DNA from 2 places in the Shewanella sp. POL2 genome. Region 2 is predicted to be linked to the other one. Evidence: predicted binding sites of a transcription regulator. Region 2 holds the regulator's gene; the other holds the start of a gene.
What was found. Region 2 encodes MetJ, which represses methionine synthesis genes. Its sites were predicted from a motif close to TAGACGTCTAGACGTCTA; they were not measured.
Positions count from the first base shown of each region.

Region 1 (16,212 bases), on a different contig from region 2:
GCTTTTCTGCCGCGTTATCGTCCGTTTATGTAGAATAACTACACTGCACGGACTTTGCCTTGCATAAAAGCCAGTCAAACTGCTGCAAAAATAACCCTGAAACGTCAACACGACCTAATGTAATCATATAAACTTGCCCTGGTAAGTTTGTGCTTATCATTCTTAACTCAGTTCATCTCCCTCACAGAATTAGTCCTTTTTCACCACTTTCACCTTGGGTTGTTGTGATAAGCCCTGTATTAGATGAAAACTCATCGAAAATATTAGACTCCGAAGCGCGATATCGCTATTCAAGGCTGGTCGTCTTTCTTCAGTCTGCTTATAATGCTGGGCAAATAGAAATACGGCTACCTTATGGTGTAGCTGGTCATGCTTACCCAATTCAGGACGATTTCATGTATCAAACGACAGCAGCGCTTAGAAGTGCTTTCCTCGAATTTTTCCGCAGCAATGGTCACCAAGTTGTGGACAGTAGTTCTCTTGTACCAGGCAATGATCCCACGCTTTTATTCACCAACGCCGGTATGAACCAGTTCAAGGACGTGTTTCTTGGCATGGACAAACGTAGCTATACACGTGCGACCACTGCCCAACGCTGCGTCCGTGCGGGTGGTAAACACAACGATTTAGATAACGTTGGTTACACCGCGCGTCACCATACTTTCTTCGAAATGCTGGGTAATTTCAGCTTTGGTGATTACTTCAAAGAAGATGCGATTCGTTTTGGTTGGACCTTCCTGACTGAAGTATTGAAGCTACCAAAGGATCGTCTGTGTGTAACTGTTTATCAAACAGATGATGAAGCCTTTGAAATTTGGAATAAAAAGATTGGCGTTGCTGCTGAGAATATCATCCGTATCGGTGATAACAAGGGCGCGCCATATGCTTCAGATAACTTCTGGCAAATGGGCGATACTGGTCCTTGTGGCCCTTGTACCGAAATTTTCTATGATCACGGCGACCACATTTGGGGTGGACGTCCTGGTAGCCCAGAGGAAGATGGCGATCGTTTCATCGAAATTTGGAACATCGTATTCATGCAATACAATCGTCAAGCCTCTGGTGAGATGTTGCCGCTGCCAAAACCTTCAGTCGATACTGGTATGGGGATTGAGCGTATCGCTGCGATTATGCAGGGGGTTCATTCAAACTACGAAATCGATATTTTCCGCGCCTTGATCGCCAAAGCAGCCGAAATCATCGGCGTGACAGACTTATCTAACAAGTCACTGCGCGTGATTGCCGACCATATTCGTTCATGCGCCTTCTTAGTTGCAGATGGTGTGATGCCATCGAACGAAGGTCGTGGTTATGTACTGCGCCGTATTATTCGCCGTGCCGTGCGTCATGGTAACAAGTTAGGGGCAACTGAAGCCTTCTTCTACAAGTTAGTTCCGACGCTAATCGAAGTGATGGGCGATGCCGCTAAAGGTTTAGCCGATACTCAAGTGATTGTTGAAAAAGCCCTTAAAGCTGAAGAGAACAGTTTGCCCGTACGCTTGAGCGTGGTTTAGGCATTCTGGATAGCGCGTTAAACGAATTGCAGGGCGACACCTTAGACGGTGAAACAGTCTTCAAACTGTACGATACCTATGGCTTCCCAGTGGATTTAACCGCTGACGTATGCCGTGAGCGCAACATTATCGTCGACGAAGCGGGCTTTGAAGCGGCGATGGCTGAACAACGTAGCCGTGCTCAAGCCGCGGGTAACTTCGGCGCCGATTACAACGCAGCACTTAAGATCGATGCTGAAACCGCATTCTGTGGTTACTCAGAACTTACTGGCAATGCTAAAGTCACCGCGCTTTACCTGAACGGCGAGTCAGTTCCTGCAATCAATGCGGGTGATGATGCCGTAGTGGTGCTCGATGTAACGCCTTTTTATGCTGAATCGGGCGGCCAAGTCGGTGACAAGGGCGTATTAGTGGCTCAAGGTATTGAGTTTGCTGTTAGCGATACGCAAAAGTTTGGCCAAGCTTCAGGCCACAAAGGGACCTTAATGGCTGGTAGCTTAAGCGTTGGTCAAATACTTGAAGCGAAAGTGGATAAAAAGCTACGTCACCGCACTCAGTTAAACCACTCTGTGACTCACTTATTACATGCTGCGCTGCGTCAAGTGTTGGGTACTCACGTTACTCAAAAAGGTTCGTTAGTTGACCCTGAGCGTTTACGTTTCGACTTTTCTCATTTCGAAGCAGTCAAACCTGCTGAGCTGAAACAGGTTGAAGAGTTAGTTAACACCCAAATTCGCCGCAACCATGAGCTGAAAGTCGCTGAAATGGCGATTGATGAAGCCAAAGAAAAAGGCGCTATGGCACTCTTTGGTGAGAAGTACGATGCTCAGGTGCGTGTTGTCACCATGGGCGATTTCTCTATCGAATTGTGTGGCGGTACCCATGTTGGCCGTACCGGTGACATTGGTCTGTTCAAAATTACCTCTGAAGGGGGTATCGCTGCGGGCGTTCGCCGTATCGAAGCGGTAACCGGCGCGGCAGCGATGGCCTATGTGGCACAGCAACAGGCACAACTTGAGGAAGCGGCAGCACTACTTAAAGGCGATACTCAATCCGTTGTGACCAAGCTTAAAGCCCAGCTGGATAAAATGAAGCAGCTTGAAAAAGACATGCAGCAACTGAAAGATAAGTTAGCTGCGGCAGCGAGTGCGGATTTAGCGGGTGATGCGGTTGTGGTTAATGGCGTTAACGTGCTGATTAAGAAGCTGGAAGGCGTTGAGGCGGGTGCACTGCGCGGCCTGCAAGATGAGTTAAAGCAAAAGCTGAAATCTGCCGTTATCCTGCTCGGTGTTGCTCAGGAAGGCAAAGTGAACCTTATCGCGGGTGTGAGCAATGACTTAGTTAGTAAAGTCAAAGCTGGTGAACTGGTTGCTATGGTTGCTGCACAAGTGGGCGGTAAAGGTGGTGGTCGCCCAGATATGGCTCAAGCGGGTGGTAGCCAACCAGAAAATCTGGATGCGGCTCTATCTCAAGTATTACCTTGGATTACTGAGCGTTTAGCTTAAGAGGTTGCTGTGCTCGAAAAACGAAAGCTTAGTGGTAGCAAGCTTTTTGTGAAGAAGTTTGGCGGCACCTCGGTGGGTTCGATTGAACGCATCGAAGTGGTTGCTGAGCAGATTGCAAAGTCCGCTCACAGTGGTGAGCTGCAAGTATTGGTCCTTTCTGCTATGGCAGGAGAGACAAATAGGCTATTTGCGCTTGCGGCGCAAATCGATCCCCGCGCAAGTGCGCGGGAACTCGATATGCTTGTCTCTACGGGTGAGCAAATCAGTATTGCGTTAATGGCGATGGCGTTGCAACGCCGCGGTATTAAGGCAAGATCCCTGACAGGCGATCAAGTGCAAATCCATACAAATAGCCAATTTGGTCGGGCGAGTATTGAAAGTGTTGATACGGAGTACTTAACCTCCTTGCTGGAACAAGGCATCGTGCCTATTGTGGCAGGATTTCAAGGGATCGATCCTAATGGCGATGTCACCACTTTAGGTCGTGGTGGTTCGGATACGACGGCTGTGGCGCTAGCGGCGGCGTTAAGAGCCGATGAGTGTCAAATATTTACCGATGTACCAGGCGTTTTTACGACAGACCCTAATATCGACAGCAGTGCTAGACGTCTCGATGTGATTGGTTTTGATGTCATGCTCGAAATGGCTAAGCTCGGTGCTAAGGTGCTTCATCCTGACTCGGTCGAATATGCACAACGGTTTAAAGTACCGCTGCGGGTGTTGTCGAGTTTTGAAGCTGGTCAGGGCACATTAATTCAATTTGGTGATGAGTCTGAGCTTGCGATGCCCGCATCCGTACAAGGAATAGCGATCAATAAGGCCTTAGCAACCTTGAGCATTGAAGGGTTATTTACCAGCAGTGAGCGTTATCAAGCCTTATTAGCCTGTTTGGCTCGGCTTGAGATAGACGTTGAGTTTATTACTCCTTTGAAATTGAATGAAACGTCACCAGCGGAGTCTGTCAGCTTTATGTTGGCCGAGACGAAAGTGGATGTTTTATTGCATGAGCTTGAAGTTTTAAGCGAAAGTCTTGATCTAGGCCAATTGAATGTTGAGCGTCAACGTGCAAAAGTGTCCTTAGTTGGCAAAGGTTTACAGGCAAAAGTTGGATTATTGACTAAGATGTTAGATGTATTGGGTAACGAAACAATCCATGCTAAGTTACTTTCGACATCGGAGAGTAAATTGTCAACTGTGATCGATGAAAGGGACTTACACAAGGCAGTTCGAGCGTTGCATCACGCATTCGAGCTAAATAAGGTGTAATTAAATAACTGTTTGAGTATTGAATACTATTAATTTGTACTCAGCTGACCCTATAATAAGCCCATCTACCGGATGAGTGCCGTGTGTAAGCTGAATTAAGACATAAAGGAGCTATCGAATGCTGATTTTGACTCGTCGTGTTGGCGAAACACTGATGATTGGTGATGAAGTCACAGTTACAGTGCTAGGGGTAAAAGGCAATCAAGTGCGTATCGGTGTGAATGCACCGAAAGAGGTTTCTGTTCACCGTGAAGAAATCTATCAACGCATTCAATCTGAAAAATCAGGTACGCCTTCAGAAGGCGGTAACTTTTAATACGAAGCTTATGCGAGTATTAGTCAGATAAAAAAGTCAGTTTTTAAACTGACTTTTTTATTTTTGAAACCGAAAGATTGGCGTAAATCAACACATTGGCTTGATATAACCGCAATGTGATTAAAAACAGTTCAAATGGAATCGGTTTCAGAAAAAGGGTTTGACTTATTTTCGTCAAACAGTAATATGTGCGCCAAGAAAACGGAGAGGTGGCCGAGTGGCCGAAGGCGCTCCCCTGCTAAGGGAGTATGGGCTTTATCTCCCATCGAGGGTTCGAATCCCTCCTTCTCCGCCATTTCTTACAAATAAAAAACTGCGCGTGTAGCTCAGCTGGATAGAGTACCTGGCTACGAACCAGGCGGTCGGAGGTTCGACTCCTTCCATGCGCACCATTTCTGCATCAGTTATGTTTAACTCATCAGGTTTGAATTTCAGACGAAATTTTGTAATTAGTGCTTCAAGTAAGTGTTTTAAGCGCGTGTAGCTCAGCTGGATAGAGTACCTGGCTACGAACCAGGCGGTCGGAGGTTCGAATCCTTCCACGCGCACCATCTACTTAGTTAGATTTAGATAAGCCTTGCAAGCAATTGCAGGGCTTTTTTTATGGGATTTTTCTGGATTATATTGCTTCAATCCTTATCTCTTGTTGAGCTTTACGCATTGATAGCCCGTCTTTTACGCCACGTTATGCTTGTTGAAATGCCAACGCCTTAAGCGATGATGTTTATCGCTCTGGCTTGCTATTTTACGTGTGATAAAGAGATAGCAATGGGCTAGCAATATCTGCCGTAAAAGAGAGAAGGGGAGATAAGCATGGAACAAGGGATCGATGAGCTTCTTTGGGTCTTAGGGGGGCGAGTTCTGAGAGAGGTTTGAAGAGTGTTAACGCGATTTAGGATGGAACAGGGGAAATAAAAAGGGCTGTAAAATACAGCCCTTTTTAGCGTAGATGTCGTGATTAGGCTTCTAGCTTAGCAAACTCGGCTTTTTGCTCTTTTAGTTTGTCCATATCACGGCTGAGATCGGCCATCTTAGCGCGCTCTTTATCAATGACGGCTGGCGGTGCTTTTGCCACGAAGCCTTCATTGGATAATTTACCTTCGATACGGGCAATCTCTTGAGTCAGCTTTTCAAGCTGCTTGTCGATACGAGCCATTTCGGCCGCTACATCCACCAGACCTGCCATCGGAATTAATAATTCCATTTCGCCAATCAGACCTGTGGTCGACATTGGCGCCGTTTCACCTTCACCAAGAATTGTCATACTTTCTAAGCGCGCAAGCGTTGTGAAGAAGGCTTGGTTAGCTTCAACACGGGCTTTGTCTTGGGCACTCACGCCACGCAGTAGGGCATTTAATGGCTTAGAAGGCGCTATATTGAGCTCTGCACGGATATTACGAACCGCAACAATGACTTGCTTAACCCACTCGAGATCGGCCATCGCGGTCGCATCTACTTTGGCAGCATCATAGCTTGGGAATGGTGCCAGCATGATGGTGTCGCCTTGGGCGCCTGTCAGTGGTTTAACGCGTTGCCAGATGGTTTCAGTGATGTACGGCATCATTGGGTGCATCAGACGTTGCATCGCTTCTAACACATTGACCAGTGTATGGCGGGTGCCACGCATTTGCGCTTCATTGCCGTTTTGCAGCACTGGCTTAGTTAACTCTAAGTACCAATCGCAGAACTGGTTCCAAGTGAACTCATACAGCGTGTTAGCCGCAAGGTCGAAGCGGTAGTTTGCCATGTGGTCGTCGTAGGTTTTTACGGTTTGGTTGAATAAACCGATGATCCAGCGATCCGCCAGTGACAGTTCCATCTCACCGCCTTGGTAATCCGGTGAGTTCGGGCCGCAATCTTGGCCTTCGGTATTCATGAGCACGTAACGTGACGCGTTCCAAAGCTTGTTACAGAAGCTGCGGTAACCGTCCAAACGCTTCATGTCCCAGTTGATATCACGGCCAGTTGAGGCCATTGCCGCTAGGGTAAAGCGCAGGGCATCAGTACCGTGGGCTTCGATACCATTTTCAAATTCTTTACGGGTGCTCTTTTCGATCTTGGCGGCTAGTTGAGGTTGCATCATGTTGCCAGTGCGTTTTTCAACGAGGGCTTCTAAATCGATACCGTCGATCATATCTAATGGGTCAAGTACGTTGCCCTTAGATTTTGACATCTTGTTACCCGCTTCATCGCGGATAAGACCAGTCACATAAACGGTTTTAAATGGTACCTGTGGCTTACCGTCTTCATCTTTGATGAAGTGCATGGTCATCATGATCATACGGGCAACCCAGAAGAAGATGATGTCAAAACCCGTGACCAGCACATCGGTCGGGTGGAAGGTTTTTAAATCTTCAATATTGTCAGGCCAGCCTAAGGTCGAGAATGTCCACAGGGCAGAGCTGAACCAAGTATCCAGTACGTCTTCATCTTGGCGCAGGGCGATAGCATCATCGATATTGTGCTTAGCACGCACTTCAGCTTCGGTGCGGCCCACATAAACTTTACCGTTCGCATCGTACCAAGCGGGGATGCGGTGACCCCACCATAATTGGCGAGAGATACACCAATCTTGAATGTCGCGCATCCAAGAGAAGTACATGTTTTCGTACTGCTGCGGCACAAACTTAATATCGCCATTTTCAACGGCTTCGATGGCAGTTTTCGCCATAGGCGCAACGGCAACGTACCATTGGTCGGTCAGCATCGGCTCAATAACTACGCCTGAGCGGTCACCGTAGGGCACTTTTAGGCTGTGTGGCGCGATTTTTTCGAGCAGACCTAAGGTTTCAAACTCTGCCACGATTGCATCACGGGCTTTGAAACGATCTAAACCTGCGAAACGCTCAGGTAGGCTGCCATCTAAGGTGGTGTTGATGGTGCCATCGGTATTGACGACTTCGGCTGATGCGCGAATGGCCGCATCTAAGGTCAACACGTTGAACATGGGCAGCTTATGGCGCTTACCAACTTCATAGTCATTAAAGTCGTGGGCAGGGGTGATTTTCACGCAACCTGTACCAAAAGCCATGTCCACATAGTCATCGGCAACGATTGGGATGCGACGATTAACGATAGGCAGCAGAATAAATTTGCCGATCAGTGCTTGATAACGCTCATCGTCTGGATGAACTGCAACCGCGCTATCGCCTAACATAGTTTCTGGACGCGTGGTGGCGACTTCGAGGTAATCTTTACCGTCAGCAGTCAGTTCGCCATCGGCTAATGGATAACGCAGATGCCACATGTGGCCTTGCTTTTCTTTGTTTTCCACTTCGAGATCAGAAATCGCGGTATGCAGCTTGGGATCCCAGTTTACTAAGCGTTTACCACGGTAAATCAAATCATCTTCATAGAGACGGACAAACACTTCTTGAACGGCTTTAGACAAGCCTTCGTCCATGGTAAAACGCTCACGGTCCCAATCCACAGAGGCGCCCATACGACGTAGCTGCTTAGTGATGGTGCCGCCCGATTGCGCTTTCCATTCCCAGACTTTTTCCATAAAAGCATCGCGGCCAAGATCATGGCGGCTCTTGCCTTCTTCGGCTTCAAGCTTACGCTCAACCAGCATTTGAGTCGCAATACCCGCATGGTCAGTACCGACTTGCCACAGGGTGTTTTTACCCTTCATACGTTGGTAGCGGATCAGGGTATCCATGATGGTATCTTGGAAAGCGTGACCCATGTGCAGACTGCCCGTCACATTGGGCGGTGGGATCATGATGCAATAGTTGCCCTGTGAGGCATCGCCGTGGGGCTTAAAGTAACCTTGCTCTTCCCAGTTTTGGTAAAGAGTCTGCTCAATGGACTGAGGATCGTATGTTTTTTCCATGGGAACGTATCTGTCTCAAGCTAAATTAAGTGGATGTGTTGCTAAATTTTGGGTTGTTAATTCAATCCCTAAGCCACGATATTGGCGGTAGCGTTCACGTGCTATCGCCTTATGTTGGTCGTCATTAGCTACAAAATCGAAGATTTGACCAAAGTTTACCGCAAATGGCGGTACTTGGTCTGCAAGATTAATCAGAAGTTGACGACTTTTGTTAGGTCCAAGTCGATCAAAACCGATTTCAACGGGGGAACCCGTGGTTGGGCCTTCACCTTTGAGGTTATGGGGGACAAATGCACTGGGTTCAAACTGCCATAGTAACTCGTCGATTTTGAAGGCGATGTTCTTGTCCTGACAGTGAATATAGACCTGCTGCTGGTTTATAAATCCCTGTTGGGCCAAGCGGCAAGCCAATTGATACATGTCACTAAAGGCCGTGTTCACGCCCATCGGCGGCAGTAGATAAAACAGCGCTTGAGTCATGATTTCAATGCCTTGCTTTGAGTTATGGACGAACGGGTAAGTCTACACTAAAACTCGAGCTGGGTTAACGCTTCGCTCTGGGGTTTTTAGCGGTAGATTAAGCTACGGGGGACAGGTGTCTCACTTAAACAGTTACTGTGCGAAATGTTCACCAATTTGAGAACAAGCTTAATACTAAGTGCTTATATAAATGGTTGAACGACTATCGAGTATAAAAGCAAAGCGCACCCGAAGGTGCGCTGGTTGAAAGACTGGTCAAACAAACTATTCCTCCTAGGTTATTGAGCATTGTTATTAAAGGATTCATTGACGCTTTGTGAATAAACAAACAGATATTGCATTAGATTTGTTTATTCAGCATGTTAACTCATTTTTCAACTTACAACTTTCGCTTACATTTTCACTTACGATTACACTTTAGAACATAGATAAAGAAATCTGGCCGATAGTTAGTACTCAAAAAGGTACTGGGTATTTTGCTGTTAAGCAGCTCGCCTTGTTCCGTGTTATCTAAATTCTTTTTACTCACTATTTGTAATATGCCCACTTGCTCATATTACCGATAACGCTATTAACCTCCTCATATTGTTTGACTGTTAAGAAGCTAATTCACCTAAAGTGGCCTTTCATGGTACCTATGTGGCTCTATTGCTAACGTCCTCCTCTTGGTTGTTACATTTGGGCTTGAAGAGTGTGTAAGACTTAAACTGGCAATATGATGTAGTAGGTTACTCCTTAATGATCGACTCGTGAGTTAACACCCCTTAGTGCATTTGTCGTTAGTTTTTGGTCATCGGTTTGTACTTTTAGTAACCTCTCATCTCATTTGATAATCAGATGGGAAACGCATAAACATTACAGCTTGGCGTTACCGAATTTATGTGGCTGCTTTAATGCTTTATGTGACTACCTGTGTCACTGTTTTTGAGTGTGAGTTTTGTATGGCGGCGTACTCCTTCTTGTGGTGGTATTAAATGCTATTAAGCTGAAATTCACATCACTTCGATTCTGCTGTCACTTAGTAAAGTGTAGTAGTTATTTAAAGCTTCACACTCTTTTTACTGGCCATTAGGATAGCCTATCAAACTTTTGCTAAAAAATGTGACCTATTAAACCTTATCTACTTTTATGCTCTCGAAGTGATGTGGTCTCGCACTAACATCGAGTAACTTAAGCTGCATCTTCCTCCTCGTAATCATCCTCGACATTAATAGCCTCTTCGGGATGAGCAATGGATGTAAAACGTTGTGCTTCAGGTTTGTGGGTTAAACGATTAAGTTGCTTCTCTAATTTTTGACCCATAGCAGTGATAGCTGCATAAAGATTATCGTGTTTAGCTTGAGCAAAAAGTTCTCCATTTGGGATGCCAACCGACGCTTCAATTTTGAAACCAGGTTTCTCCTCGGTAATAATGACATGGGGATTAATCAACTGCACATCATGTCTAGAAAGTTTCTCCAAACGGCTTTCAATGCGTTCACGGATTGGGGCAGTTACTTCTAATTGCTTGCTCGTAATCTTTAGCATATGTCGAACCTTCTATTTATTTTCTTCAGTTTCAGATTACCAATCTACACCTTTAAAAACGAGATCTAAATCACATATTTTGTCCGGTTAGATACTGTTCGTTGGATATTTGATCGCTTAGACAAATCTCGGTGATTCTTAGCCGAAAAGGCTTGTATTGGCTATCAGAACAGGCCATATTTGATGGGATAACTCCGCAGTCTTTCCTATCATTTACCTATCTTTACTTTAAGTTTTTCATTAGATCCCGATAAAATACCTTCACTTATTTCATTGTTTCGTCGAGTGGCAGGTATTATGGAAACCGAACATATCAAAGTTAAGGTCTGGGATTTACCCATACGCTTTTTTCACTGGGGCATGGTGGCCCTAATGGCCTTATTGTGGTGGAGCGCCGAAGTGGGCGAAATGCAATGGCACCAGATCTTTGCTTATAGTCTGTTGATCTTGATTGGCTTTCGTCTTTTGTGGGGCTTAATTGGCAGTGATACAGCCAGATTTAGCCACTTCGTGCACCACCCTAGGGTTGTGTTTGAGTATTTAAACGAAGTTCGAACAAAGGGCGTGTCTGTGGTATTAGGACATAATCCGATGGGCGGTTATATGGTAATTGTGTTGATTGCCATTATTAGCTTACAGCTAATCACTGGACTGTTTGCTACCGATGATGTGTTTACCGAAGGTCCGCTATACAGCTATGTGAGTGCTGATACAGGTTCGTTTCTCACTTGGTTACATAAGATGAATTTTAACCTGATCTTGGCCTTAACTGCCGTGCATGTGTTGGCAGTTATTGTGCACGCGCTTAAAGGTGACAAGTTAGTAGGTGCGATGGTTAGCGGTTACAAGCGTGTATCTAAGCTTGAGTACGCAAAGTTAGAGTCTCAGTTGGTTTTTAAATCACTGTGGCTGGCATTAATCCTGCTGCTAATCATCGCAGGGCTTGTATTTACTTATTTGATGTGGCCTGTAGTGCAAGTGCTTTAGCGGATGCTCAGGAGTAAAAAGCCTGCATATTGCAGGCTTTTTACAAGAGATTACGAGAACATTAATCTTTTTTGTAAACGTCATGGCAGCCTTTACAGCTCTTGCCAGTATCCATAAAGGCTTGCTTGATTTCAGCTTGGTCACCTTTCTGAGCAACAGTCGCTAAAATTGCAGCATTTTCTTGGAAGGTTTTCATCTTAGCGTCAAAGTCAGCCTTGTCTTGCCATACTTTGGCTAGGGCTTCGGTATCGCCTTTATCTGAACCTTCAATAAAGCCTTCGAAAGGGATGTGTGAAAGCGCAGCGACATTTTTTGCGCGCATCGCAAAGGTTTCAGCATCGAAAGGCTTTTTACCTTTCATCATGGCGCCCATATCACCAAAGTTATAAGCAATTAAGCTGAATCCAGATTGGCGATATTGAATCGCATCTTTTGCATCTTCAAAATTGTGTGCTTGAGCAGTTGAAGCCAATAAGGTACCGGCAACGAGAGTTAGGAGTAATTTTTTCATCGTATTCTCACAAATTAGCGTCGAAGTGTGACATTGCTCTGCTATTGTACACAAATTAACTCAATGTACTAGAAGCAAATTTGTCAGTTTTTGTCTAGATAAGAGGGATAAACGTAACAAGTTATTTGCCGGTAGAGTAAATCTGCTAAACTGCCGTTGTAATGCTTAAACAATACTTATGGGGCGATTATGCGAGCCAATTGGGACTTAGTATTAGAAAAAATTTTGAGCCATGGGAATTATGAAGAGCTGTCGGTATTGTTTCATTTATTGCTGACCGAGGAAGAGCGCAGCGCTATTGCCGGTCGGCTAAAAGTCTTCCAGCTATTGCTAAATGGAGAAATGAGCCAGAGACAAATTGCTGCCGAGTATCAGGTGAGTATTGCGACTATTACCCGTTGTTCTAACTATTTAAAGAATATGGCACCTAGCCATAGGGATAAAATCCAACAGCTTATCAGTTAATTATTGGGTCTCCATTAGACTAGATATTTGATTAAAACTGGGGAGTTGTCGGTATTTTATGTCGGCGGTGGATGGAGCGTCTAACGAGAATATAAAAACTATAACTGAGTAACATAATGGCCAACAAAGGATAAAGATTTTTAGGGAAAAATTTAAAAATAGCTAAGGCAGAAAAGAGATAAATAAAAGGCAATAAATCGTAAATTGTCTTAGGTAGATATCCAGATTTTCGACGTTTTACAGGATCGGTTCGGCGATTTTGAGAACGTAAATTGTAAATTCTGGCGCCCAAAACAAACACAACAAGAGCAGCAATCAGCGCATAATCAGGTTCTAGCAGCATAAAGCTTAAACAGCCTAGTACCATATAGCCAAAGGGTAAAACTTCATATACTGGTTTTGCTAACATATGCACTCCGTTGCGTGATGTTTATATCGATTTGAAAATATTGTTTTTTTAGCTGAAAATGCTGTTTGATTTTAAACTTCCCTATTTACCTGCTGATTATAATCATTTGGCGATAAAAAAAGCACCTCCTTATTTAAGGAAGTGCTTTTTTATCAGCTCCTCTGGGAGGGCTATTAGGCTTGTGAACCTACATTAGCCGCGACAGCCGCAGCCACCGTTGCCATCGCATCCCGCTTTAGGTGTGTCACAAGCTTCGTGATCATGGTCATGGTGGTGATGCCCATGGTCATCAGAACCCCCGCAGCAACCACCAACATCATGACCTGAGCCACCACAGCATCCGCCGCCATGGTCATGTTCATGGCTGTGTCCATGACTGCCACATCCGCCGTGTGCATGAATATGCCCATGGGCAATTTCTTCAGCTGTCGCTTCACGTACATCGATGACTTCAATGCTAAAGCTGAGTGCTTGGCCTGCTAATGGATGGTTGCCATCAACAATCACAACATCATCTTTAACTTCGATGACTTGAACTGGACGCTGGCCCATTTCGGTTTCTGCAATAAAGCGCATACCTGGCACGATGTCTTCGATATCACCGAATGCTTCTAATGGTACTGCCTGGCGAAGGCCATCATGGTACGGACCATAGGCCTCTTCGGCACTGATCGTCACGTCCAGTTTTTCGCCCTTAATTTTACCTTCTAATGCGGCTTCTAATCCTGGGATTAGGTTTTCTGTACCATGCAGATACAACATTGGTTCGGCATCAAAAGAGTCTTCTAAAAGTCTGCCTTCTTGATCTGATAAACGGTAATGAATGGTTACCGCGCTGTGTTGGGTGATCTTCATATCGCCTCCGGTTCGGAATGTGCGCGCATAATAACGCGCTTTTAGGGTGCTGGCGATAATTTGAAGTTGCTTATGTTAGATATCGCACAGCTTTTTGTGAGTTCGATTTACTGAGATTTAAGACGATACAAAATATGAATTGTGGTTTTTTATGAGTTGCCCTTTGTTATGTGCGGAAATAGACTGAAATGCTTTAATTTTCGAATGATGAAAAAATATCATTATAAATTATTTATTTTTTAATAGGTTAAATTGAGTGTAATTGTCTGGCATTACGTTTACGTAAACAGTTTTGTATTGATGAAAACGTATTTTTAGCCTATGAAAACTTGATATTTATTAATCTTGAATCACTAATTTACTCAAGTGAAAGATTTGTGCATAAATAATCCAGTTTGGGGGTTGACAAGGTTAGGTGAAAAAGGCAATTCTGTTTAACATCACATTGACATAGATAAGTCTAAACGTATGCATAGCCTTGGTTTCGTAGTAATTACCATTATTACAACCACCACTACAACCAGAGTGGGGGCGGGCTGATACACCCTAAAGAATTTTAACGACGAGCCCGCTTCCCACAAAGAAGCGGGCTTTTTTGTTTTTAGCTTATGTTTCTTAGTCGGGCGCGGTACAGGAGATCAAGATGAAAGTGATGAAATTTGGTGGTACCTCGCTTGCAAATTGGCAGCGATTTTCAATGGCGGCGGATATTGTTGCCAAGGCAGCGAAAGCTGAGCCGGTCGCGACAGTGCTCTCTGCGCCTGCAACAGTGACAAACGCTCTGCTAGAAATGGTCGATGTGGCGGTGAAAGGGGAAGATTATTCGCCAGTCATTCAACATGTTGAGCGGGTGTTTACTTCGCTCTATCAGGATGCGGTCAGTTCTGGACTCTCGAGCAGTCAAAGCGAAGTGTTGTTCGCCGGACTGAGTGCGCAGCTTGCGCGTTGGCAGGACAGATTACGCGGCATTACGCTGCTGCAGGAATGCCCTGACGGAGTACGCGCCGAGATCGTTGTTGCGGGTGAGCGTTTGTCTGCTGCTTTGATGGAGCAAGTCATGCTGGCAAAAGGCATCACTTCGGCGCAGCTAGATCCGCGTGAGCTGTTTTTAGGCCGTGGTCGTCCGCTCGAATCTGTGGTGGATATTGCCGTCAGTAAACCGCGATTCAAAAATCTTGCCCTCAATGAAAAACGGGTTTGGGTGATGCCCGGCTTTACTGCCGCCGATGAAGACGGCAAGGTCGTGACCTTAGGCCGTAACGGTTCTGACTATTCCGCTGCCGTGCTGGCCGCTTGTTTAGATGCTTCAAGTTGTGAGATCTGGACCGACGTTGACGGCGTATACAACACCGATCCTCGGGTTGTCACCGATGCTAAATTGTTGTCACAGCTCAGTTATCAAGAGGCGATGGAGCTGTCTTATTTTGGGGCTAAGGTGCTGCATCCTAAAACCATTGCACCTATCGCCCAGTTTCATATTCCCTGTTATATCAAGAACAGTTTTAACCCCGATGCGCCAGGTACTCTAGTATCGAATCAGGCCGATGAAAGCGGTTTGCAGGTGAAGGCCATTTCTAATCTGGATAATCAAACCATGTTTGATGTATCAGGCCCCGGCATGAAGGGCATGGTCGGCATGGCGAGCCGCACGCTGGCGGCAATTTCCCGTAGTGGTGTTTCCGTGTCACTCATCACCCAGAGTTCTTGTGAATACAGCATCAGCTTTTGTGTGGCGACCAGTGAGTCCGCCAAGGTGAAATCGGCGCTTGAGCAAGAGTTTGAGTTAGAAATTAAAAGTGACTTGCTAGAACCGATTGCAATGCGCCATGACTTAGCCATTGTCTCGTTAATTGGCGATGGCATGCGTACCCATAAAGGTGTGGCGGCGCGGTTTTTCCAAGCATTAGCACAGGCGAGTGTGAATATTATCGCGATTGCCCAAGGCTCTTCTGAACGTTCTATTTCAACTGTGATCGAACAGCGTAAGACCAAACATGCGGTTGCCGCCTGTCATCAGGGCTTTTTCGATGTGCAGCAGTATTTAGATGTGTTTTTAGTGGGTTGCGGTAACGTTGGCGCAGGCTTACTGGAGCAGATCAAACAACAGGCGAGCGTGCTAAAAGAGCAGCACATTAGCATCCGTGTCTGCGGTATCGTGAATTCAAGCAAGATGTTACTCGATAGTGCAGGTATCGATTTAAACAATTGGCAAAACCTGCTTGCCGATAGCCAGCAGCCAAGCGATATACATGCGCTATTGGCGTGGGTGAAAGAGCAACAGTTATTAAACCCTGTGCTGGTGGATTGTACTTCAAGCGATCAAGTATCGAACCAGTATTTAGAGGTGATGAACGCGGGCATGCACGTGGTGACGCCGAATAAAAAGGCTAACACTCGCGATTACGCCTATTACCAAGCTTTGCGTCAAACAGCATTAAAGCAACGTCGGCAGTTTCTGTATGAGACCAACGTGGGCGCAGGATTACCCGTTATCGATAACTTGAAAAAACTGTTATTCGCCGGTGATAAATTGCACAAGTTT
Region 1 covers NZ_AKZL01000009.1:5,676-21,887, reverse strand. Annotated here, with positions in the region: partial or broken gene alaS (alanine--tRNA ligase) at 396-3,019, shown strand; gene SHEWPOL2_RS03690 (aspartate kinase) at 3,029-4,285, shown strand; gene csrA (carbon storage regulator CsrA) at 4,404-4,601, shown strand; tRNA gene SHEWPOL2_RS03680 (tRNA-Ser) at 4,805-4,896, shown strand; tRNA gene SHEWPOL2_RS03675 (tRNA-Arg) at 4,917-4,993, shown strand; tRNA gene SHEWPOL2_RS03670 (tRNA-Arg) at 5,076-5,152, shown strand; gene SHEWPOL2_RS03665 (valine--tRNA ligase) at 5,560-8,436, opposite strand; gene SHEWPOL2_RS03660 (DNA polymerase III subunit chi) at 8,452-8,916, opposite strand; gene raiA (ribosome-associated translation inhibitor RaiA) at 10,087-10,443, opposite strand; gene SHEWPOL2_RS03650 (cytochrome b/b6 domain-containing protein) at 10,741-11,430, shown strand; gene SHEWPOL2_RS03645 (cytochrome c) at 11,492-11,941, opposite strand; gene trpR (trp operon repressor) at 12,131-12,406, shown strand; gene SHEWPOL2_RS03635 (hypothetical protein) at 12,438-12,815, opposite strand; gene slyD (peptidylprolyl isomerase) at 13,008-13,670, opposite strand; gene thrA (bifunctional aspartate kinase/homoserine dehydrogenase I) at 14,314-16,212, shown strand, end outside.
Region 1: a site for MetJ is predicted at 14,124-14,141, ahead of thrA (bifunctional aspartate kinase/homoserine dehydrogenase I). Genes of this name have one in related genera too.

Region 2 (13,670 bases):
AAGCGATAGCAATTTATCCATAAGACCAAGGCTAGTAACCAATGAATGTAACTTCGCTAGGGGCGGCAAGGGAGATCCAAGAGGGAATTGCTGTTGATCCCCTCTTGGTCGGGTGTGGGTTGAAGACCCACGACTTTGATCTTGTCTTAGATTTTCTCTGAATTGATTCATACAAATAAATTCAAACCCAAGTTTGATAAACAAAAAAGGCGCCTAAGCGCCTTTTTCAATTTAGGTTGAGGGTAACACCCTAACCACAGCAAATCTGATTAAACAATCAGATCATACTCTTCCCGTAGGATCTTAATAATATCTGCCTTAGGATTCGCTGGCAGCGGAATTGCTGCGCCGGTCACCTTCTCGGCGATGCCGGTGTAAGTGCGTGACACTTGCATCATCGCCTCTAATGGCAGGGCATTATCGCGGGCGAGGGCTTCGCGCTCTGGCATTCTGTCCTTGTTGAGCAGAATATCCGGATCTGGGAAATGATTTAACAGGAACTGACGGAAACCTTCCTTAGAGTTTTCAAGGATTTTACCATCGCGGTAGGCGGCGCCGTCCCAAATGCGAGATGAATCGGGGGTGCCCACTTCATCCATATAGATCAGTTTTGAGTTGCCGTTTTTATCGGTCACATAACCAAACTCGAACTTGGTATCCACAAATACTTGGTCAAGGTCGGCCAGTGCCTTTGAGATCACCTTAAAGCCATCTTTTAACAGCTTCTCGTACAGGTCGATATCTTCTACCTTTTCAAAACCAAAGGCTTGGTAGTTGGCTTCGATATCGCTGCGGCTGATGTTCACATCATCCTGCGCGGGTACACCGGGGATCCCAGTTAAAATGCCTTTGGTCGAAGGGGTGATCAGCAAATCTGGCAGTTTTTGATCTTTCTCTAAGCCTTCTGGCAGGGTGATACCGCAGAATACGCGCTCGCCCTTGGAGTAGGCGCGCCACATGGAGCCGGTAATGTATTGGCGGCAAATGGCTTCAACTTTAATTGGGCGGGCTTTTTGGACTATCCAAACGAAGGGATGCGGAATATCTAAAATATGGCTGTCGGCTAAACCATTTTCGGCAAATAGCTTAAACCAATGATTAGAAATGGCATTTAATGCCGCGCCTTTACCTGGGATGCCTTTTAATCCGCCTTCACCGTGGAAGATGCAGTCGAAGGCGGAGATGCGATCGCTAATTACCATAATGGCAAGCGGCGTATCTTCGGGCACATTGTAGCCCTTGGTTTTGATTAAACGGCGGCTGTCGGCGTCGGTTAGCCAGTAAACGCTACGTACCTTGCCGCTATGAACTGGGCTATCGGTGCGGATGGGCAAATCGTTGTTTACGGCTAATACGGAATCAGCAAGACTCATGACGAGTATTCCTTTGGATAGAGAGTGTAGGGACGAGTTTTTTATTCGTTGCGGTGTGCTTAAGCATAAGATGCTTAGCCACCTTTTTATTATTGACCAATAGCTTATTGCTCAGTTTGCGTAAAGCCTTGGTGAAGGTTAAGCGTAAAGCGAATAGTGGATTTTCGGGCGATGGGGAGAATAACGTTTGTCTAGATATGGGGTGAAAATGAAACGCAGAGCAAGGTTGGCGCCAGAGTAATACTGGTCTGCTCAAGCGGGGAACCCCCGTGCCATTTTGCTCGAAAAGGCTAACCATTAATCCCAGAGAACCTTGTTAGACAGCCGCGAAAAGTGGCGCCATTTTACCTTTATTCGCAAAATTTTCCACGGCTATTTATGCGCATCTGTGCGGCGTGTCGGCACAAAGTGAAGGCTGGTAAAGGTAAAAGCTGAAAATGCCTAAAGCGGGAGCGTCGCTCGCAAGCGTTTGAAGCTAGATTGTGGGGCTAGGTTGTTGAGCATAAGTGCTAAGCCTATATTCGGTTTATGCCAATTTAGCCATGTAGTGAGTGGCGTTAATCGGGTTATTATCTGCGGCTATAGTGCATCAGCTTGAGGCGCCGCTTCTCGCTTTAACAGCTATTTGTTGTAGATTCAAAAAGACAATTTGCCCATCAGGACGTGCCTAAGCCGTGATGGAGAATATGGAGCGAGTATGACGACAGATGCAAAAACGCCAATGATGGCGCGCGCAGCCTCACAGGGGCGGTATTTTTTCTCGCAGCAATTTATCGCCTTAGCCGAGAGCCAAAGCCAGTGGCAAGACCTTGAGTTTGAAGAATGCGAGTTCTACGATTGCCAATTTAGCGACAGCACATTCCGTAACTGCAAGTTTATCGATTGCCGTTTTGTGGGTTGTAATTTAAGCCTGCTCAAGGTGCCCTTAAGCCAATTTAACGGTGTGAGATTTGAAGAATGTAAGCTGGTGGGCATAGATTGGACCCGTGCTGCTTGGCCGAGATTATCCTTTGCGGCACCTTTTAGCTTTAGAACCTGCATCTTAAACGACTGCTCTTTTATGGGCCTTAAGCTCGATGAAATGGTACTTGAGGGCTGTAAGGCGCAGGATGTGGATTTTCGTGAGGGCAAGTTTAATCGCGCCAACTTTAGTTACAGCGATTTTCGCCACAGCTTATTTGGCCGCACCGAGTTAATGGAGGCGGATTTCTCCGAGGCAACCGATTACGACATTGATATTTTTAACAACAAAATTAAAGGCGCTAAGTTTAGCCGCGATGAAGCGATTCGGCTGTTAAATGGCTTAGATATTACCTTGGTGGATTGACCTTATACCAACCTCATATCAGCACCTGTTCGCGCTAATAGGTGCTGGCATTTTATCCTTTTAAATGAACGGGTTTATTGTGACAGCGATATCGCGGTATCACTTTTTAACTTATTGTTTTTAAAATTGCTTTTAGGTTTTTTGATAACTTTTTATTGTGGTGCGTATTGTAAAAACACCTCAAGCGTACGCATCGATATGGCCAATCAACACTATTGATCTTATTCACGAATTTTTAGAACAATTTTAACTTTTAGTTGCCATAGATCACACCAAACTTGCCTATGTGGTTTACCACAATAGCCGCCTACCTCTTTCGGGATAACAATCACTCTGGAACAGCAAAATGCCAGCGCGTCTTAGGGCATTGGCATTAATAACTAAAAACCTGTGAGCAAATTTAGTGTTTCACCGCAGTGGTGACCCAAAGCCTAAGTTTGCGTGTGCCAATTGGTGCATAAGGGTGGATGAGTGTGATGGAGGTAACCATGATTGAGCTTAATAGGCGAACCTTTTTAAAGGGCGCAGGGGCCAGCGGTGCAACATGTGCATTAGCTAGCTTATTGCCGGGCAGCTTAGCGGCATTAGAGAGTAAGCAGCTAAAGGGCATGGGCAAAGAAATTGCCAGTATCTGTGAGATGTGTTCAACCCGCTGCCCGATTTCAGCGCGGGTGATTGAAGGTAAAAACGTCTTCATTAGCGGTAACAAGGCAGCTAAAGCTTTTGGCGGTAAAGTCTGTGCCCGTGGTGGTGCTGGCCATAGTTTGCTGTACGATCCACAGCGGATTGTTAAACCGCTAAAACGGGTTGGCGAGCGTGGCGAGGGTAAATGGGCGGAAATCAGTTGGGATGAAGCCTATCAACTGATTGCCGATAATCTTACTAAAATCAAGCAAGCTCACGGCCCTGAGGCGGTGGCGTTTTCCTCTAAATCCGGTTCGCAAGAAAAACACTTATTCCATCTCGCCACAGCGTTTGGCAGCCCAAATACCTTTACCCATGCATCTACTTGCCCAGGTGGTTATGAAATTGCCGCCAAGGCCATGTTTGGCACTAAGGTGAAACGCGATTTAAGTAACTCAAAATACATCATTAACTTCGGCCATAACCTGTACGAAGGCATCAACATGTCCGAAACCCGTGGCATGATGGCAGCGCAAATGGATAAAGGCGCTAAGTTGGTGGTGTTTGAGCCAAGATTCTCTATCGTCGCCGACAAAGCCGATGAGTGGTATGCAATCCGTCCCGGCACCGACGTAGCGGTCGCTTTAGCGTTATGTCATGTCTTGATTGAAGAAAATCTTTACGACAAGGCCTTTGTTGAGCGTTATGTCGAAGGCTTTGACACCTTTGCCGCCGAAGTAAAAGCCTATACCCCTGAGTGGGCCGAAACGATCTCCGATGTGCCCGCCAAAGATATTCGCCGTATTGCCCGTGAATATGCGGCTAAAGCGCCCCATGCGGTGGTGGATTTTGGTCACAGAGCCACCTTTACCACCGAAGAGTTTGAAATGCGCCGCGCGCTTTACGCTGCCAACATCTTGATTGGTAACATCGAGCGTAAGGGCGGGATCTACCTGGGTCAAAAGCCTGGCGATTATAACAAGCTCGCCGGTGAAAATGTGGCCCCCGTGCTGGGTAAGCCCGGCGTAAAAGATATGCCAAAGCCTGAGGCAAAACGTATCGACCAAGTGGAAGAACAGTACGCCATGATGTGGTCAGCGGGCGGGGTTTATCAAACCGTCCTCGATGCGACCTTAAGCGCGGTGCCTTATCAGTTACATGGCTGGGTGATGTCCCGTACTAACCCAATGCAAACCATGACCGACAGAGCGCGTGTGGTCGAAGCCTTGAAAAAGCTCGACTTTGTTGCAGTGTGCGATGTGTATATCAGTGAAACCGCGGCCTATGCCGACGTGATTCTACCTGAGTCTACCTACCTTGAGCGCGATGAGGAAATCGCTGACAAGTCCGGTAAAAACCCTGCCTACTATGTGCGCCAACGGGTAGTCGAAACCTTAGGTGATACTCGTCCTTCATGGCAAATCTTTAAAGATATCGGCCATAAGCTAGGGTTGAGTGAATTCTATCCATGGGAAAACATGGAGACCCTGCAACTATTGCAGGTAAACCGCGACACAGAGCTGCTGCGCCGGATCAAAGACGAAGGTTTTGTCAGCTTCGGTAAGCCGATTATGTTGCGTGAACCTAAAATGGTCGCCGAATTTACCAAGGCCTATGCCAATGCCAAACCTGCGGATGAAGACGGCACCTACGGCAGTTTACTCAGCTTTAAAACCCCAAGCGGCAAGATTGAATTGACCTCCGCCAAGGTTGAAGCCATGGCGCCAGGACGCGGCGTCATTAAATTCCGCGAAGTGCAGCTTAAAAAGCCAAATGAACTCTACTTTATCCAAGGTAAGGTGGCGGTGCATACCAATGGCGCGACCCACAATGTGCCCATGCTGGCAAATTTGATGTCGGATAACGCTGTATGGGTTCACCCAGATACCGCGAGCAAATTAGGTATCAGCAATGGCGACCCTATTCGCTTAACCAGCAGTGTAGGTACAGAGGAAGGTCATGCGTTAGTCACCCCGGGCATTCGCCCCGATACCGTGTTTGCTTATATGGGCTTTGGTTCTAAAAACAAAGAGTTGGTTAGAGCGACAGGCAAAGGTATCCACTGCGGAAACTTATTGCCCCACGTTACCGCGCCTGTGTGTGGCATGACGGTACACACCACTGGCGTCACGCTGGCAAAACGCTAATTGGAGGCTCAAATGACGAAAAGATATGTGATGGTGCACGATGAGAACAAGTGCATCGGCTGCCAAGCCTGTAACGTGGCTTGCCGCAGTGAAAACGGCGTACCAGAAGGGGTGACCCGTTTGCAGGTGAGAGTCGAAGGGCCGTATGGCGAAATGCCCAATCTGCACTTTAAGTACCACAGGGTGTCTTGCCAGCAGTGTGAAGATGCGCCTTGTGTGAAGGTGTGTCCAACGGGTGCGGCCTATGTGGGCGAAGATGGCATTGTCTCCATCCACGGCGACAAGTGTGTGGGTTGTATGTACTGCGTGGCGGCGTGTCCCTACAAAGTGCGTTTTATGAATCCCGAAACCAAAGTGGCTGACAAGTGTAATTTCTGTAAGGACACGCGTTTGGCCCGGGGTGAAGAGCCTGCCTGTGTGACTGTGTGCCCGACCGATGCCTTGGTGTTTGGCGATGCTAACGATCCACAAAGTGAAGTGGCCACACTGCTCAACACTAAGATCACTTACCAAGATAAGACCCATTTAGGCACTAAACCTAGGGTATATCGCGTTCCTACCAAAAGAGGGGGGATTTGATTATGAACAATACTTGGGGCGATATGGCGCAATATGATCCCGTCACTTGGCACTGGGTCATCGCCGTGTATTTGTTTATGGCGGGTTTATCCGCCGGAAGTTTGCTGATTGGCATTGGTTTGCGTTGGTTCAATCAAGAACAAACACAAGTTGAGAGCAATATCCTCAAGGCCGCAGCAATTATTGGCCCTGTGGCAATCAGCTTAGGCTTGGCTTGTTTAGTGTTTGATTTAACTAAGCCTTTCCACTTCTGGTTGATCTTAATTAACTACAACTTCCAGTCCGTTATGGCGATTGGGGTATTAGCGCTGCTGGCTTACTCACCCTTGGCATTTGCCTACGCGATTTTAGTATTGCGTGACGATTTGCCAAAGTGGGGCTTAGGTTTCCTCGCGCCTATCGCTAAGCTGCTGATGCCCTTTAGAAAGCTGATTGAAGTGCTGTTGTTTGTCCTCGCCATTGGTGTGGGCGCTTACACAGGCTTCTTAATCTCGGCGATGAATGCCTATCCGATGCTAAACACTGCGGTATTGCCTGCACTGTTCTTGGTATCGGGTTTATCAGCGGGTGCGGCGGCCAATGCGGTGCTGGCGCTGGTAATGTTCAAAACCGATAGCCACGACAAGACCTTAGCTAAAATGCATGGCTTAGAGCTGCCAGTGATGGCAATCGAAATCATGTTCCTGTTTATGTTGTTCTGCGCCTTGTACTTTAAGGGCGGTGCGGCGGCTGCGGCACTGGCATCACTCACCTCTGGCGTGTGGGCAAGCGTATTCTGGATTGGTGTCGTGGGGATTGGCTTTGGTGTGCCATTGCTGTTTATGCTGCTTCCCGCAGCGACTCGCCACACTAAGGGCGCAATGATTATGGTGGCCTGTGCCAGCTTAACTGGCGTGCTCGCCCTGAGACACTTTATTGTGTATGCAGGCCAAAGTTACTTAAGCTAACGTATTGATGCTAGCGCACTAAGCATCACTTAAATGCGATTAAGTGATGCTCGAATGGATGACAACTCGTATCCACAGCAACAAAAAGCACCGTTAAACGGTGCTTTTTTTATGGCTGCGATTGGCATGAGGTTATTGCGGTAATAACTCAATCACTGATTTGACCGTGAGCACTAAGGCGCTGATAGCGCAGAGGGCTAAGGTCGCCATCTTGGTCTTATGTTTATCCACATTTCCCACCAGTTTGCCCGCCACGAGATAGCCTAAAAAGACCGAGGGCAATAGCATTAGCGACAGCCAAAAGTGCTTGATTTCGAGTAGGCCCGTCACCCCAAGAATCGCCAAGGCAATGGTCGAACTAAAGATAAAGAAGGCCGATAACGCCGCGCGAAACTGCGAAGCATCCTTACCCGCCAATAAAATCGCCATCGGAGGGCCACCAATGGCGGCGATATTGCCAAAGATCCCCGAGACGACTCCCGCGCCAAACAGAGTCGCTTTGTTCACCGGCAGACTGAATTTATACAAACTGAGCACCACGGCGACTGCCACAATGGCTGCAATCGCCAGACCAAGAATCGGCTGCGGCGCAAACAGTAATAGGCTAGCACCGATAAAGCCACCGGGCACTCGACCGATGAGCGCGTATTGCAAGCCATTGAATTCTAAATGGCCGCGTTCACGCAATAGGGTGAGTAGCGCGATGGAAAATCCCATCACAATCACGGGGGCAGGCACTAATTGGGGATCGACGATATACAGCAACGGACTGGCGACCACGGCTAAGCCAAACCCAATCAGACTCTGGGTGAGGGCACCTAAAAACACAATCACAGACGCGATGGCAAGCGTTTGTGGATCGATCAAGGAGAACATAGGATTCCATCAAAACAAAATAGGGATCGTTACTTTAACCCACCACGCCGGATGAGCATTAACGATCCCTAATAATTAGTTACGGCAGGATTATGGACGCTTAAGCGTTATTCCATGTCTTCCCACTCGATCCCCATTTCGTCCATCAACCGCTTCGCTTCAGCGGGGATGCTGTCTGGGCACTCTTTCGACAGATCGGCATCATCAGGCAGAGGCTGGCCGGTGTAGGCATGCAAAAATGCTTCGCACAACAGTTCGCTATTCGTTGCGTGGCGCAGGTTGTTGACCTGACGACGCGTACGTTCATCCGTGAGGACTTTTAGCACTTTGAGCGGAATAGACACAGTAATTTTCTTTACTTGTTCATTCTTCTTGCCATGTTCAGCATAGGGGCTGATGTATTCCCCATTCCATTCAGTCATTGACTCACCTGTTATAACGCTAAATTCGGGGCAGATTTTAAACCCTTACAGATTACAGTCAAATTATTGCTACTATTTCTTAGCGATTGCAAACAGATTTCTTTATGTTTAGACGTCTAAACGTCTTAACGCCTATTGACGATACCACTGGGCTTAGGTACATTTAGACGTCCAGACATCTCTATCAGTCTACCGAATTTAGGAGTCCACCCATGGCAGAGCGTCAATTAGCCACATTGGCAGTGCGTCAGGGTATCGAAAGCGATACTCAATATGGCGCCGTGGTGCCGCCAATTTACCTGTCGACGAATTACGCCTTCGATGGTCATAAAAATCCGCGCGAATTTGATTACAGCCGTTCCGGCAATCCTACCCGCAGCATCTTAGGCGATGCCTTAGCTAAGCTGGAAAAAGGCGCAACCGGTGTGGTGACCTGCACTGGCATGGCCGCCATTACCTTAGTCACCACGTTGCTTGGTCCAGATGATTTACTGGTGGTGCCCCACGACTGTTATGGCGGTTCTTACCGCTTATTCACCAACCTAGCGAAAAAAGGCCAATTTAAATTGCTGGTGGTCGATCAAACCGACAGCCAAGCACTTGCGCAGGCCATCGCTCAGCAACCTAAAATGGTGTGGATTGAAACCCCATCCAACCCTTTGCTGCGGGTGGTTGATATTGAGGCTATCGACAAGGCGAGCCACGGTGTGGGCGCGTTAGTGGTAGTGGACAACACTTTCCTGTCACCGATTTTTGCAGCAACCGCTATTACTCGGCGCCGATATCGTTATCCACTCCACCACTAAATACATTAATGGCCATAGCGATGTGGTGGGCGGCGCGGTGATCGCCAAAGATCCCCAAATTGGTGAGACCTTACATTGGTGGTCGAACACCTTAGGCTTAACCGGTAGCGCGTTTGATAGTTATCAAACCCTGCGCGGCCTGCGTACTTTAGCCGTGCGCATTCGCGAGCACCAAAACAATGCCCAGCGTATTGTGGAGTTACTGACTAGCAGCCCAGTGGTGAGCAAAGTGTATTACCCAGGCCTTGTGGATCATCCCGGCCATGCCATTGCCGCCAAGCAACAAAAAGGCTTTGGCGCTATGCTGAGTTTTGAGCTTAAGGGCGGCGAGGCCGAAGTGGTCGCCTTTTTAGATGCCTTAAGTTTATTCAGCGTGGCTGAGAGTTTAGGCGGCGTCGAGAGTCTCGTAGCCGTGCCCGCGACCATGACCCACAGGGCGATGGAGCCGCAGGCGCGTTTTGAAGCTGGCATTAAAGACACCCTATTACGTTTGTCGGTTGGTATTGAAGATGCCGACGACTTAGTTGCAGATATTCAAGCAGGATTGGCCGCCGTAGCGGCTTGTCAGTAGAGGAATAATAGATGGCACGTTGTCACTTACATAAATTTGGTGGTTCCAGCTTAGCCGATGCCGATTGTTATCGCCGAGTCGCCCATATTCTGTTAACCCATGGCCATAGTGATGATCTGGTGGTGGTGTCTGCCGCGGGTAAAACCACTAACTTTTTATATAAATTATTGTCCCTGCGCGATAGCAACCAATTATGGCAAGAAGAATTACAAGTTCTTATCAGCTATCAGCAAGGCTTGATTGAACAGCTGTTATCCAACGAGCAAGCGCGGGATTTACGCGAGCGTTTAACCACAGATAAAGCTCAGTTAATCAGTCTATTATCTTTAGATGTACGCAATGATTACCAAATTAACCATGTGGTGAGTTTTGGTGAGCGTTGGTCGGCGCGCCTGATGGCAGCGCTGCTGCGTGAATCTGGCGTGGCCGCAAGCCATGTGGATGCCTGCTCGATTCTCGTAGCCGATGAGGCCGCCGTGCCGCAAATTCGTGTGCAAGAATCCCGCGCCAAAGTGCAAGCCTTACTGGCCGCACACCCTAACGAGCGCCTAGTGATCACCGGTTTTATCTGCGCCAACGAGCGTGGCGATACCTTGCTATTGGGTCGCAATGGCTCTGACTTTAGCGCCAGCCTAATTGCTAGCCTTGCCGACATTGAGCGCGTGACCATTTGGACCGATGTGGAAGGGGTGTTCAACGCCGATCCCAATAAGATCAACGATGCCAAGTTACTGAAAAGCATGTCACTTGCCGAAGCCGACCGCTTGGCACGTTTAGGCTCACCTGTGTTGCATTCACGCACTTTACAGCCGCTGTTTAACACTGAGGTGAGCTTGGCTGTGCGTTCAAGCTATGCCTCCCATACCGACTTTACCCTGATTGCGCCGCACAGTTCCTCAGCGAGTGCGCCCGTGGTGACCAACCTAAATGCCGTGGTGTTATTTGGCTTTAAGATCGCGGGTGATGTGGTCAGTTTGCTCGAGCAATTAGTCGAAGCGGGATTAACGCCACTGGCACATTGGGTATCGGCGCATCAACGGCTTGAGCTTGCCTATACCGCTGAAAACCAAAAACAAGTACAAAAATTATTGGATGCGCAGGCCGAAGCCCTCGGCATTAAAGATCTGCAAATTAATACCGAACTCGGTTTAGTGGCGTTGGTGAGTGCCGATGCCGAGCATTATCGCCGCAGCTTTGCCCGTTTACTGAGCCGCGATGCTAAGCCCTTGTTCAGTGGTGACTTAAGTTTGGTGACCTTAGTGCCACAGTCGCAGGTTAATCTGCTGACCCAAAAAGTGCATCGCCGCTGTGCTGGCCCGCGCAAACGCATTGGCGTATTGCTGCTGGGCGTGGGCAATATTGGCGAGGCGTGGGTGAAGCTGTTTAAGTCAGTTTCTCCCTCGTTAAATCAAGAGCTTGAAGCGCAAGTCGAGTTAGTCGGTCTGGTCACTTCCAGTAAAGCTTTGATTAAGTCCACAGGGGTGGATCTACAAAACTGGCAGCAGGAATTTGATACTGAAGCGACTCCTTGGCAGTATGAGCATCTATTTGAACAATTAGAACAACTTAACTGCGATGAACTGATTGCATTAGATATCAGCGCCAGCGCCAGTTTAACCCTGCAATACCCAGAGTTTTTCGAGCGCGGCATCCATATGGTCAGCGCAAACAAACTCGCGGGTTCTGGCCCACTGCCTTTTTATCGCGAGCTTAAAGAACAACTCGGTTATCGCCGTTTATTCTGGCGCTATAACGCCAGCTGCGGCGCGGGTTTACCTATTCAGCACGCCTTAAACGATCTGCGTAACAGTGGCGATAGCGTTGAAGCCGTGGGTGGGATTTTCTCTGGCACCCTGTGTTGGTTATTTGAAAAATACGATACCAGTAAACCCTTCTCGGAATTAGTGATTGAAGCACGTGGTTTAGGGATTACTGAGCCCGATCCTCGGGACGATCTTTCTGGTCGCGATATGCAGCGCAAGTTGCTGATTTTAGCCCGTGAAATCGGCCTAGAAATCGAGCTTGAGGATATTGAGCTGCGCTCCTTAGTGCCTGCCCATTTAGCGGATATTCCACTGGAGCAATTCCTTGCCCGCATCGGTGAGCTGGATGATGAATTATTGCAGCAATATGGCGCAGCGGCGGAACAAAACAAGGTGCTGAGATATGTCGCCTCCTTGGATAATAGCGGCGCAGTCCTTAAAGCCGAGGTGGGATTACAGTGGATTGATGCGAGCCACCCCTACGCCAACCTCACGCCCGGTGACAATGTGTTTGTGATCCGCTCAGCTTTCTATCAAGGTAATCCTCTGATTATCCGTGGACCTGGTGCTGGCCGTGAGGTAACAGCGGCGGCGGTGCAATCGGATCTGACGCAGATCTGTCGCGATCTACTGCAAGAATAGGAATAAACCTCGTATCTTCAAGTTGATTCGGCCAATTTTCATAGACTTAAAGGACTCATTTGAGTCCTTTTTTATTGGCGAAGATAAGGACTAAAATCAAGGTGATCAACGAGGGATAAGAAAATGCCAAAAAGGGGGATTTTTTGGCTTGACTTAACAGCCAGTTTCTCTAGTATATGGACATATAGACGTCCAAACGTCCATATGGATTAAACTACTGCATTAATAGTCGTACCAGTCGCGATAAGTGTCGCACTCGGGCGGTTGAGGAAATACACATGGCTTTTCATCACGCACAACATTCACATTCGCTAAACCAAAGTTTGTCTGAACTTAATGGCGATATTAATGTTTCTTTTGAGTTTTTTCCGCCATCAACCCCCGAAATGGAACAGATCCTGTGGAACTCTATTCGTCGTTTAGAGCCGCTGAATCCTAAGTTTGTCTCAGTAACCTATGGGGCAAACTCGGGCGTGCGTGACCGTACCCACGGCGTAATTGAACGTATTCAACAAGAAACCAACCTAGTTGCTGCGCCGCACTTAACCTTAGTGGATGCCAGTGATGAAGAGCTGTTAGATCTGGCAAAGCATTACTGGAAATCGGGTATTCGCGACATAGTGGCGCTGCGTGGCGACTTGCCTGCGGGTAGCCCAAAACCGACTCGCTTTGCGGTGGATTTAGTGCGCCTGCTGCGCTCAGTGGCCGACTTTGATATTTCGGTCGCCGCTTACCCAGAAGTGCACCCAGATGCGGCTAACGCTCAGGCGGATTTGATTAACCTTAAGCGTAAAATCGATGCCGGTGCGAGCCGTGCTATTACCCAGTTTTTCTTCGATGTGGAATCTTACCTGCGTTTTCGCGACCGCTGTGTTGCGGCGGGGATTGATGTCGAAATCGTACCCGGCATTCTGCCCGTGACTAATTTTACCCAGTTAAAGCGTTTTGCGGGTATGACCAATGTGAGCTTACCAAGCTGGTTACATAAGCAGTTCGATGGCCTTGAAAATGATGCCGGAACCCGTCAGCTGGTGGGCGCAAACGTGGCGATCGATATGGTGAAAGTGTTGTCCCGCGAAGGGGTGAAGGATTTCCACTTCTACACCTTAAACCGTGCGGAATTGACCTATGCGATTTGCCATACCTTAGGGGTTCGCCCAAAGGCGGTATAACGTTAACAGCATAAAAAAACGCCGCTATTTAGCGGCGTTTTGTTTTGCTTGAATCCTAAATCCTAAATCCTAAATCCTAAACTGAGCGAGAAGTGTGGTTAAGCGCATCGACAGCTGTGCTAACTCGTCTCCCGCCCGCGCCGTTTGTACGGCACTCTCGGTGGCATTGGTCGTAATATCATTAATATTATTGACGTTTTTATTGATTTCCGCCGACACAGCACATTGCTCGTTGGCAGCGCTAGCGATTTGAATGTTCATTTGACTAATGGTGGATACGGCTTGGGTAATGGCTTCGAGCGCTTCCCCCGCCTCGTGCACCAACGAAACACAGTTTTGCGTGGTGGCGGTACTGGTATTCATGGTGCTGACGGTCGATTTGGCGCTATGTTGCAAGGCTTCAATCATCTGCTGAATTTCG
Region 2 covers NZ_AKZL01000097.1:2,097-15,766, reverse strand. Annotated here, with positions in the region: gene SHEWPOL2_RS18910 (phosphoribosylaminoimidazolesuccinocarboxamide synthase) at 270-1,373, opposite strand; gene SHEWPOL2_RS18900 (pentapeptide repeat-containing protein) at 2,071-2,700, shown strand; gene phsA (thiosulfate reductase PhsA) at 3,189-5,471, shown strand; gene SHEWPOL2_RS18890 (4Fe-4S dicluster domain-containing protein) at 5,484-6,050, shown strand; gene nrfD (NrfD/PsrC family molybdoenzyme membrane anchor subunit) at 6,053-6,997, shown strand; gene SHEWPOL2_RS18880 (sulfite exporter TauE/SafE family protein) at 7,130-7,873, opposite strand; gene metJ (met regulon transcriptional regulator MetJ) at 7,981-8,295, opposite strand; partial or broken gene metB (cystathionine gamma-synthase) at 8,508-9,672, shown strand; gene SHEWPOL2_RS18865 (bifunctional aspartate kinase/homoserine dehydrogenase II) at 9,684-12,077, shown strand; gene metF (methylenetetrahydrofolate reductase) at 12,356-13,249, shown strand; partial or broken gene SHEWPOL2_RS18855 (methyl-accepting chemotaxis protein) at 13,319-13,670, opposite strand, start outside.